DNA from 2 places in the Nocardia sp. CNS-044 genome. Region 1 is predicted to be linked to the other one. Evidence: riboswitches for the same ligand, from Rfam matches in the RefSeq annotation. Region 1 holds a riboswitch; the other holds the start of a gene.
What was found. A riboswitch is a leader RNA that binds a small molecule or an ion and turns the genes downstream of it on or off. The one in region 1 is predicted to bind S-adenosylmethionine.
Positions count from the first base shown of each region.

Region 1 (4,727 bases):
GCGTCCACGACAACACCGACGAAAAGCCGGCCGCCGCACCGCTGTTGTACTACAACGGCCGCTACCACCGCCCGTCCTCCCTGGAGGGCTGAGCGAGTTCAGGAGCCGTCCAGCTCCTTGAACGCGACCTCCATCGGGAACGGGCCGGTCAACCGCAGCGCGTCCTGATGGGTTTCAGCGAGCCGATAGGTCCGGCTCGCCCAGTCCAAGCGGTACTCCTGAACGATCTTGACGCGGCGGTCGGCGTCGAGGTGCACCACAAGGTAAATCGGGATGCCCTCGTGCGCGTACTCCGCCCGCTTGTCGACGGTGTCGGTGTACTCCGATCCCGGTGAGACGACCTCAACGACCAGCAGCGCGTCTGCCGTGGTGAGCTTCCGATCCTCCTCGACGCACCGATGCAGCACCACGTCGGGCCTGCGGAAGGAGAACCCGGGACTGCCCGGCCTGCCCTTGACATAGTGCATCTCGAAGTCGGTGACGACACCGGTGCACGGCTCGGCCGGGCGCGCCTGTTCCAGCGCGTTGGCCAGCCGCCTGGCGACGTTGTTGTGCTGAAAACTGCCGCTGCGGCAGAAGATGACGTGACCGTCGACCACCTCGATCTGCCGTTGCACGTCCTCCGGCAGGGCGTCGTAGCCGGCCTCGGTGATGAGCAGCGCCCCTGGATCGGTCGCCCACGCAGGCAGAATGCTCATCGGTCCACCTCCAAGTCAGGAACGGTCTCGCCGATAGTATCCCGCCGCCACCGCCCCCAACCGGCCCCGGAAACCGCGCCGCGACATCCTGGCGCACTCGGTCGCTTCGGCCGTGCGCGGTCCAATGGCGGTTACCGCGCGGTGGCGTCCTACGCGATCAGGCAGGGGGTGGCGCCGGTGGACGGGTCGGCGGTGAAGGGGCGGGTTTCGGGGGTGGGGTTCCAGAGGCCGTCGGTTTCGGCGTAGTTCCAGGAGGGGCCGCGGTGGACCAGGGTGGCGACGGCGTCGACGAGGCGGTCGATGTCGGCGGAGGTGGTGCCGAGGCCGATGCTGGCGCGCAGTGCGCCGTCGAGGCCGAGGCGGGCGAGCAGCGGGTGGGCGCAGAAGCGGCCGTCGCGCACACCGATGGCGTGTTCGGCGGAGAGGTAGGCGGCGACGTGGCCGGGCGCGAAGCCCGCGACGGTGAACGCCACGATGCCGACGGAATCGGGACTGTCGGACCAGATGCGCAGCGTCTCGACGCCCGGGATGGCACACAGTCCCTCGCGCAGGCGGTCGGCGAGCAGGCGTTCGTGCGCGGCCAACCCCACGGGATCGATGGCGGCGAGCGCGTCACAGGCGGCGGCGATCGCGGCCGCGCCCAGCACGTTCGGCGACCCCGCCTCGTGCCGCTGCGGCGCGGGCGCCCATTCGGCGCGCTCGGTGCTCACCGCGCGCACCGCACCGCCGCCCGCGAGATAGGGCTCGGCCCGATCCAGCCAGTCGCGGCGGCCGACAAGCACACCCGCACCGAACGGCGCGTACAGCTTGTGACCCGAGAAGGCGAGGTAGTCGATCCCGCTCTCCCGCAGGCTGATTCGCCGGTGCGGAGCGAGCTGGGCCGCGTCGACCAGAATGCGCGCCCCGCATTGGTGCGCGATGTCGGCGAGCCGCTCCAACGGCAGCACCTCCCCGGTGACATTCGACGCCCCCGTCACCGCGAGCAGTGCGGCGGGCTTGCTGCACAGCTCCGCCACCAGCAACCGGATGGTCTCGGCGACGGTGTCGGCGGCGCGCACCACGCGGCGTCCGTGCCGCGTCCACGGCAGGAAATTGGCGTGATGCTCGATGTCGAGCACCACGGTGTCGCCCGGCACGCAGGACGCCAGCAGGTTCAGCGAATCGGTGGTGTTGCGGGTGAACACCACCACCTGGTCGTCGGCGGCGTCGAGGAAACGGGCGACCGAACCGCGCGCGGCCTCGTAGCACTCGGTGGAGATGCGCGAGGCGTAGCCCGCGCCGCGGTGCACGCTGGCGTAGTACGGCAGCAGCCGCTGGATCCGGTCGGTGACCTGGGCCAGCGCCGGCGCGCTCGCGGCGTAGTCGAAGTTGGCGTAGGTGCGGGTTCCGCCCTGCACGAGCGGCACCGGCAGATCGTCACCCGAAACGCGGGCGAAGGCGGCACAGGTCTGGTCCACAACAGCGGTCATCACGTAATCCCGTCGGCTCTGGGACTCGCGATCGAGGGATTCGTCGAGTCCGCGCTTGCCGCGCCCGGTCGGACGGCGGCCCGGTCGTCACCCGGAGCACCCCACCGCGGAGGAGGGTTGCCGACCAGCTAGCCGGGGCTTAGCGCTGGTACTCGTGACCTGTCCCGAGATTGGCAGACCGCACGCGGCTCTGTCAACCTCTGGATTCGCGCGGCCGAAAGTCGGTTGCGCCGCCGCGGGAACTGCGCTGCACTCGTTGGGTGACGCCCTCGCTGCTGCTCAGCTTCGTCGGACTGTGCGTCCTGCTCTCCCTGACGCCGGGGCCGGATTCGTTTCTGGTGCTGCGCTTTTCGATCGTGGACGCCCGTCCCGGCATCGCCGCGGCGGTGGGCTCGGCGCTCGGCGGCTTGGTGTGGGCGGTGGTGGTGGCCGCTGGCGTCGCCGCGCTGCTGGAGCAATCCGCGACCGCGTATCGCGCGCTGAAGATCGTCGGCGGAATCTATTTGGTGTACCTGGGAATTCGTACGCTCATCGAGTTGCGCAAGCGGCGGTCCCAGGCCGATGCCGAGTTCCATTCCGGCAGCGGGAAAGCGCCCTCGGTTCGCTCGGCGTTCACGGCGGGCGTCGTCTCGTGTCTGTTCAACCCGAAGGTCGGCCTGTTCTACCTCGCCGTGCTTCCCCAGTTCCTGACCGAGGTCACCTTCCTGAACACCCTCGCGCTCGGCGCGATCGAATGCACCGTCGCCGCCGTCGAGATGATCCTGCTCGCCCTGCTCGCCGCCCGCGCGGTGGCGTTTCTGCGCAGCCCGAGGGTCCGCGATCGGCTCGAGCAGGCGAGCGCCGGGATTCTCACCGCGCTGGGTTTGGGTACCGCGGCCTCGGCGACCTGATAGGCGCCGCCGCCCAAACGGAGCGAATGCGGAAGTGCGCCTGACGGCCCCATCCACCCGCCTCGGCTCGCCGATCGACGTCACACCGCAGTCCCGGAGATATCGCTGGTACCGCGGGTACCGTGGTCAGTTGGTCACCGTGGCGTTTGCCAATCGGTAACCCTCATGTGAAACAACCATCGGGAAACGCAAGGCAGGTCTATGAGAGGTGGGCCGGACGTGATGCTCCAGCCGCAGGTCGACACCGCGGTGGGCACTAGCCCGACGACCGGGCAGTCGTTGTCCGACCCCCTGCTACGCGGCGCTGCGGCGCCTCCGCCGCGCACCCTCGTCGACATCCTGACCGCCACCGCGCGAGCCCATCCGGACGCGCACGCCATCGATGACGGCGAGATTCTGATCACATACCGCGAGCTGCTCACCGCGGTCGAGGCACGAGCGGCCGAGCTGGTCGAGGCCGGAGTCCGCGCTGGCGACCGGGTCGGCGTCCGAATGCCCTCCGGCAGCGGCGATCTGTACGTCACGATCCTCGCCGTGCTGTGGGCGGGCGCCGCGTACGTCCCGGTCGACGCCGACGATCCCGACGAGCGGGCCCGGCTGGTCTTCGGTGAGGCGCGGGTGAGCGCCGTCGTCACCGTCGAGGGCATCCGTGCCGTCGTAACATCCACCGCCCCAACCTCTCTCACGGCCGGTGAGGACACGGACCACACGTTCCCCGCACCCGACGACGACGCCTGGATCATCTTCACCTCCGGCTCCACCGGCACCCCGAAGGGCGTCGCGGTCACCCACCGCAACGCCGCCGCCTTCGTCGACGCCGAGGCGCGACTGTTCCTGCGGGACGCGCCCATCGGCCCCGGTGACCGTGTCCTCGCCGGTCTCTCGGTCGCCTTCGACGCCTCCTGCGAGGAGATGTGGTTGGCCTGGCGGCACGGCGCCTGCCTGGTGCCCGCGCCGCGTGCGCTGGTGCGCACCGGCGCGGACCTCGGCCCCTGGCTGGTCCGCCGCGAGATCAGCATCGTCTCGACGGTGCCGACGCTGGCCGCGACCTGGCCCGCCGAGGCGCTGGAACCGGTCCGGCTGCTGATCTTCGGCGGCGAGGCCGTGCCGCCCGAACTCGCCGAACGCCTTGCTGGGGACGAGGATTCGGGACGCGAGCTGTGGAACACCTACGGCCCCACCGAGGCCACCGTTGTGGCGTGCGCGGCCCTGCTCACCGGGGAGCCGCCGATTCGCATCGGATTGCCTTTGGACGGCTGGGATCTGGCCGTGGTCGACGCGCAGGGCAACCCGGTCGGCGAGGGCGAATCGGGCGAACTCGTCATCGGCGGCGTCGGACTCGGCCGCTACCTCGATCCGGCCAAGGACGCCGAGAAGTACGCTCCACTGCCCGGGCTCGGCTGGGAACGCGCCTATCGCAGCGGCGATCTGGTCCGCAACGAGAGCGCCGGGCTCGTCTTCCTCGGCCGCGCCGACGATCAGATCAAACTCGGCGGCCGTCGCATCGAGCTCGGCGAGATCGACAACGCGCTCCAGCATCTGCCCGGTGTCACGGGAGCGGCCGCCGCGATCCGAACGACCAAGGCGGGCAACAAGATCCTGGTCGGCTACCTCACCGGCCCCGATGGCGACTTCGACGCGCGCGCGGCGCGCGAACTGCTCGCCGACCA
Region 1 covers NZ_JCANSX010000005.1:856,190-860,916, reverse strand. Annotated here, with positions in the region: gene T333_RS04900 (flavin reductase family protein) at 1-92, shown strand, start outside; gene T333_RS04895 (Uma2 family endonuclease) at 99-698, opposite strand; gene T333_RS04890 (aminotransferase class V-fold PLP-dependent enzyme) at 848-2,167, opposite strand; SAM riboswitch class IV at 2,214-2,327, opposite strand; gene T333_RS04885 (LysE family translocator) at 2,428-3,057, shown strand; gene T333_RS04880 (Pls/PosA family non-ribosomal peptide synthetase) at 3,280-4,727, shown strand, end outside.

Region 2 (4,727 bases), 710 kb from region 1:
TCGTCTTCTTGGCGGCGACCATCAACACGCTCGGTGTCGGCTGAGGCCGTAGCCTCCCTTCCGAGCGCTCCGACGCGGTGTCCGGCGAACCGCGACTACCGGTTCTCGCGCGCCAACCGCATGGTCTCGATGAGCAACTTGGAGACCGCTGCCGCCTCGGTCAGAAACCCGTCGTGCCCGTCGCGCGAGTGCACCACTTCCAGCCGGGCGCAGCCGGGTAGCGCATCGGCCAGTTCCTGCTGCGTGCGCAGCGGATAGAGCCGGTCGGAGTCCACGCCGCCGACCACGCAGGGCACCGGCGTCGCGGCGAGCGCGGCCTCGATACCGCCCCGTCCGCGCCCGACGTCGTGTCGGTTCATCGCCTCGGTGAGCAACACATAGGTGGCGGGATCGAAACGCTTGCACAGCTTTTCGGCCTGGTGGTCCAGGTAGCTCTGCACCGCGTAGCGCCCGCCACGCCGCGGATCCTCCGAGCCCTGCGCGTGGTTCTCGAAGCGGTGGTCGAGTTCGCCCTCGGTGCGGTAGGTGAGGTGCGCGATGCGGCGCGCGATGCCCATGCCGGTCATCGGCGCGCGATCGGTGTCGTGGTAGTCGCCGCCCTGCCAGTCCGGATCGGCCTTGATGGCGGCGATCTGGGTGGTCTGGGTGCCGATCTGGTCGGCGGTGGCGCGCGCGCCGACGGCCAGGACCAGCGCCGCGGCCACCCTTTCGGGCGCGCCGATCATCCACTCCAGCACCCGCATGCCGCCCATCGATCCGCCGACGACCGCGGCGAGCCGCTCGATGCCGAGCAGATCCAGCAGGGCGGCCTCGGCGCTCACCTGATCGCGGATCGAGATCTCCGGGAAACGCGAGCCCCACGGCTTGCCGTCCGGCGCGAGCGACGACGGCCCGGTGCTGCCCTTACAGCCGCCGAGCACGTTGGTCGCGATCACACACCATTCGTCGGTGTCCACCGGCGCGCCGGGCCCGACCATGCCCTCCCACCAGCCGGGCTGCGCGTGGACGTCGTCCGGCGTGCCGACGACGTGCGAGTCACCGGTCAGAGCGTGCTCGACGAGCACCACATTGTCCAGGGTGGGGGAGAGTTCGCCCCACCGCTGCACGGCGAGATGGACATTCGGAATCACCGCGCCGCTTTCCAGCCGCACGTCCCCGATGGCGATGACGCCGGGCCTGCCGTCCGGCGGCGGCAGCAGGCCGACGCCGGACTCGATGCTCTGCTCGGTGCTCACGGTCACGTCGTCGCCGCCGTGAATCCGGCGCGCAGATCGGCCAGAATGTCGTCGATTCCCTCGATGCCCACGGCGAGGCGGACCAGTCCCGGGGTGACGCCGGAGGCGAGCTGTTGCTCGGGTGTCAGCTGGGAGTGCGTCGTCGATGCCGGATGGATCACCAGAGAACGCACATCCCCGATGTTGGCCACGTGGCTGTGCAGGACCAACGCGTCCACGAACTTCTTGCCCGCGTCGACACCGCCGCGCAGCTCGAACGAGACGATCGCGCCGGTCCCCTTCGGCGCGAGCCGCTTGGCCCGCTCGTGCCAAGGCGAGCTGGGCAGTCCCGCGTAGTGCACCGATTCGACCGCCGGATGCTCGGCCAGGAATTCGGCGACCGCCTGCGCGTTGGCGACGTGGCGCTCGACGCGCAGGCTCAGCGTCTCGATGCCCTGCGCGATGAGGAACGCGTTGAACGGCGAGACTGCCGCGCCGAGATCGCGGAGCAGCTGCACGCGGGCCTTCAGCGCGTAGGCGGGCGCGCCGAGATCGGCGAAGACCGCGCCGTGATAGCTGGGGTCCGGGGTGGTGAAGCCGGGGAAACGCGGCTCGCCCCTGTCATCGCGGACGGTCCAGTCGAACTTTCCGCCGTCGACGATCGCGCCCGCGATGGCCGTGCCGTGCCCGCCCAGGTACTTGGTGGCCGAGTGCACCACGATGTCGGCGCCGTGCGCCAGCGGCTGGATCAGGTAAGGGGTCGCGACAGTGTTGTCCACGATCAGCGGGATCCCGGCGGCGTGCGCGACCTCGGCGATGCCGGGGATGTCGAACACGGCACTGCTGGGATTGGCGATGGTCTCGCCGAAGAACGCCTTGGTATTGGGCCGGATCGCGGCGCGCCACTGTTCGAGATCGTCCGGGTCCTCGACGAACGAGACCTCGATGCCGAGCTTGGGCAGCGAGTAATGGAAGAGGTTGTAGGTGCCGCCGTACAGGTGCGGGCTGGACACGATGTGGTCGCCTGCGGAAGCCAGGTTCAGGATCGCGTACGTCTCCGCGGCCTGCCCGGAGGCGAGCAGCAGTGCGGCGACGCCGCCTTCCAGGGCGGCGATGCGCTGCTCGACCACGTCCTGGGTCGGGTTCATGATGCGGGTGTAGATATTGCCCGGCTCGGCGAGACCGAACAGCGCCGCCGCGTGGTCGGTGTCGCGGAAGGCGTAGGAGGTGGTCTGGTAGATCGGCAGGGCGCGGGCGCCGGTGCTCGGATCGGGGGCTTGGCCCGCATGCACCTGCTTGGTCTCGAAGGACCAACGGGCAGGATCGAACTCGGCCGCGACGGGGTCGGTCATATCATGCTCCACAAGAGTTGTTCGCCGGACTAACGAGATCGGTGATGCGGTCTATCCAGGACAACACATTTCCGGGAACCTCCTGACAGCGCGCTTGCCCTCGACCTTCGAGGGCCCGGTCATCACCCGGAGCACCCCACCGCTGCTGGAGGGTTGCCGTCCAGCGAGCCGGGGCTTGGCGCTGGCACTCATGACCTGACGGACATGGTAGCTGGCGGGCGGCCAATGGCCGAAATTCGTAGCCGATCTCACTCCGCCGATTCCGTCGGCGGTTCCGTGCAGACCCGCATGAACTCCGCGTACGCGTCGAGCAGCGTCGCCCGCGCCGCGCGCACCGCGATCTGCGGATCGCAGTCCATGATCAGCTCGCTGTGCACGTCCATCGCGAGGTGACACAGCATCTGCCAGGTAGAGACGATCAACCGCACGCTGAGCGCGCCTTGGGTGGTGCCGAGACGGTCGGCGAGCACCGCGGTGATGGCAGCGGACTTGCTGTCGGCGAACTCCAGCGCGCGGCTGTTGACCGAGGGGCTGTCGCGCGCGATCCGCTGCATCTGCTGGAACCTGCAGAACGACACCGCCGAGTTCTCCGTCGCCGCGTCATCGATCACCTGGAGGTAGGCGTTGCACAGCGCGCGCAGCTCGTTGCCGCCGCGCGGCTCTTCTCGCAACTTGTCGGCAACCATTTGACCGAAGTCGAGGACCGGCGCGAGGACGATGTCCTCCTTCGTCTCGAAATACCGGTTGACGGTGCGCGGCGAGACGTCGGCCGCGTTCGCGATCTGCTCGACCGTCGTCGCGTCGAAGCCCTGCTTGTCGCACAGCTCGAGCGCGATGTTCATGATGCGCTGCCTCGTCTGCTGCTTCTTGCGCTCGCGCAGGCCGAGAGGTGCTGTGTTGTCTCGCGTCGTGGACGCGGCGTTTTCTCGCGTCGTGGACACCACGCCTTCCCGTTCCGTGGACGCGAGGCCGCCCGACGTCGCCCGCGCTGTGCTGTTCCCGGTCGCGGCGGCGTCCTCGGCCGCGTTCGTGCCCACCGGCGTCGATGAGTCGAGCATCTCCCCACTGTAACCCAGACACTCGCTCAACTGTCGCAACATGGCAAATGTCTGATTGCGACATTTTTCTATTGACGCCAAATGTCGGACAGTGACAGGATTGCTCGCACGCGCACTTCCGGACGACGAGGAGACAAGGTGAGCGAGATATCGACAGCGGTGCACGCGCCGGGTGACCGGCGCGACTCGGCCCGCTGGCTGGCGCTCGGCGTGATCGGGCTGGCCCAGCTGATGGTGGTCCTCGACGCGACCATCGTGACTATCGCGCTGCCGTTCGCGCAGCGTGACCTCGGCATCAGCGAGGGCGACAAGCAGTGGGCCCTCACCGCCTACACGCTGATCTTCGGCGGCCTGCTGCTGCTCGGCGGCCGCCTTGCCGACTACCTCGGCCGGCGCCGGATCTTCCTGGTCGGCCTCGTCGGCTTCGCGGCCGCCTCGGCGCTCGCGGGTCTGGCGCAGAACGGCGCCCAGCTCTTCGCGGGTCGCGGCTTGCAAGGCGCCTTCGCCGCGCTGCTCGCACCCGCCGCGCTCGCGCTGGTCTCGGTGACGTTCACCGAGGCGAAAGAACGGGCCCGCGCCTTCGCCGTGTTCGCGGGCATCTCCGCGGGCGGCGCCGCGATCGGCCTGATCGCGGGTGGCGCGCTCACCGAATACGCGTCCTGGCGGTGGACCCTGCTGGTCAACACCCCCATCGCGATCCTCGCGTTCGTCGGCGCGCTCGCGTTCGTCATCAAGGACGTGCCCGCGCCGCGGACCGGCGGCTACGACGTGCCCGGTGCCGTCACCGTGACAGCAGGCCTGATCGCCATCGTGTACGGCTTCAGCCGCGCGGCCGATCACGGCTGGACCTCGGGCGGCACCCTCGCGCTGCTGGTCGCCGGGCTCGCACTGCTCGTCGCGTTCGTCGCCATCGAGCGCCGTTCGTCGAATCCGCTGTTGCCCCTGCGTATTCCGGGGGAGAGCAACCGCGGCGGCGCACTGCTCGCGGCGCTGCTGATCCCCATCGCGATGTTCGCGATGTTCCTGTTCCTGAGCTTCTACTTCCAGGTCACGCTCGGTTACTCGCCGCTGAAGGCGGGCGTCGCGTTCCTGCCGTTCCCCGT
Region 2 covers NZ_JCANSX010000005.1:1,563,616-1,568,342, forward strand. Annotated here, with positions in the region: gene T333_RS07775 (DUF3017 domain-containing protein) at 1-44, shown strand, start outside; gene metX (homoserine O-acetyltransferase MetX) at 96-1,241, opposite strand; gene T333_RS07785 (bifunctional o-acetylhomoserine/o-acetylserine sulfhydrylase) at 1,238-2,566, opposite strand; SAM riboswitch class IV at 2,652-2,762, opposite strand; gene T333_RS07790 (TetR/AcrR family transcriptional regulator) at 2,815-3,624, opposite strand; gene T333_RS07795 (MFS transporter) at 3,763-4,727, shown strand, end outside.
Region 2: it holds a riboswitch for S-adenosylmethionine, as region 1 does, so the genes downstream of both, T333_RS07785 (bifunctional o-acetylhomoserine/o-acetylserine sulfhydrylase) here and T333_RS04890 (aminotransferase class V-fold PLP-dependent enzyme) in region 1, are expected to answer to the same signal.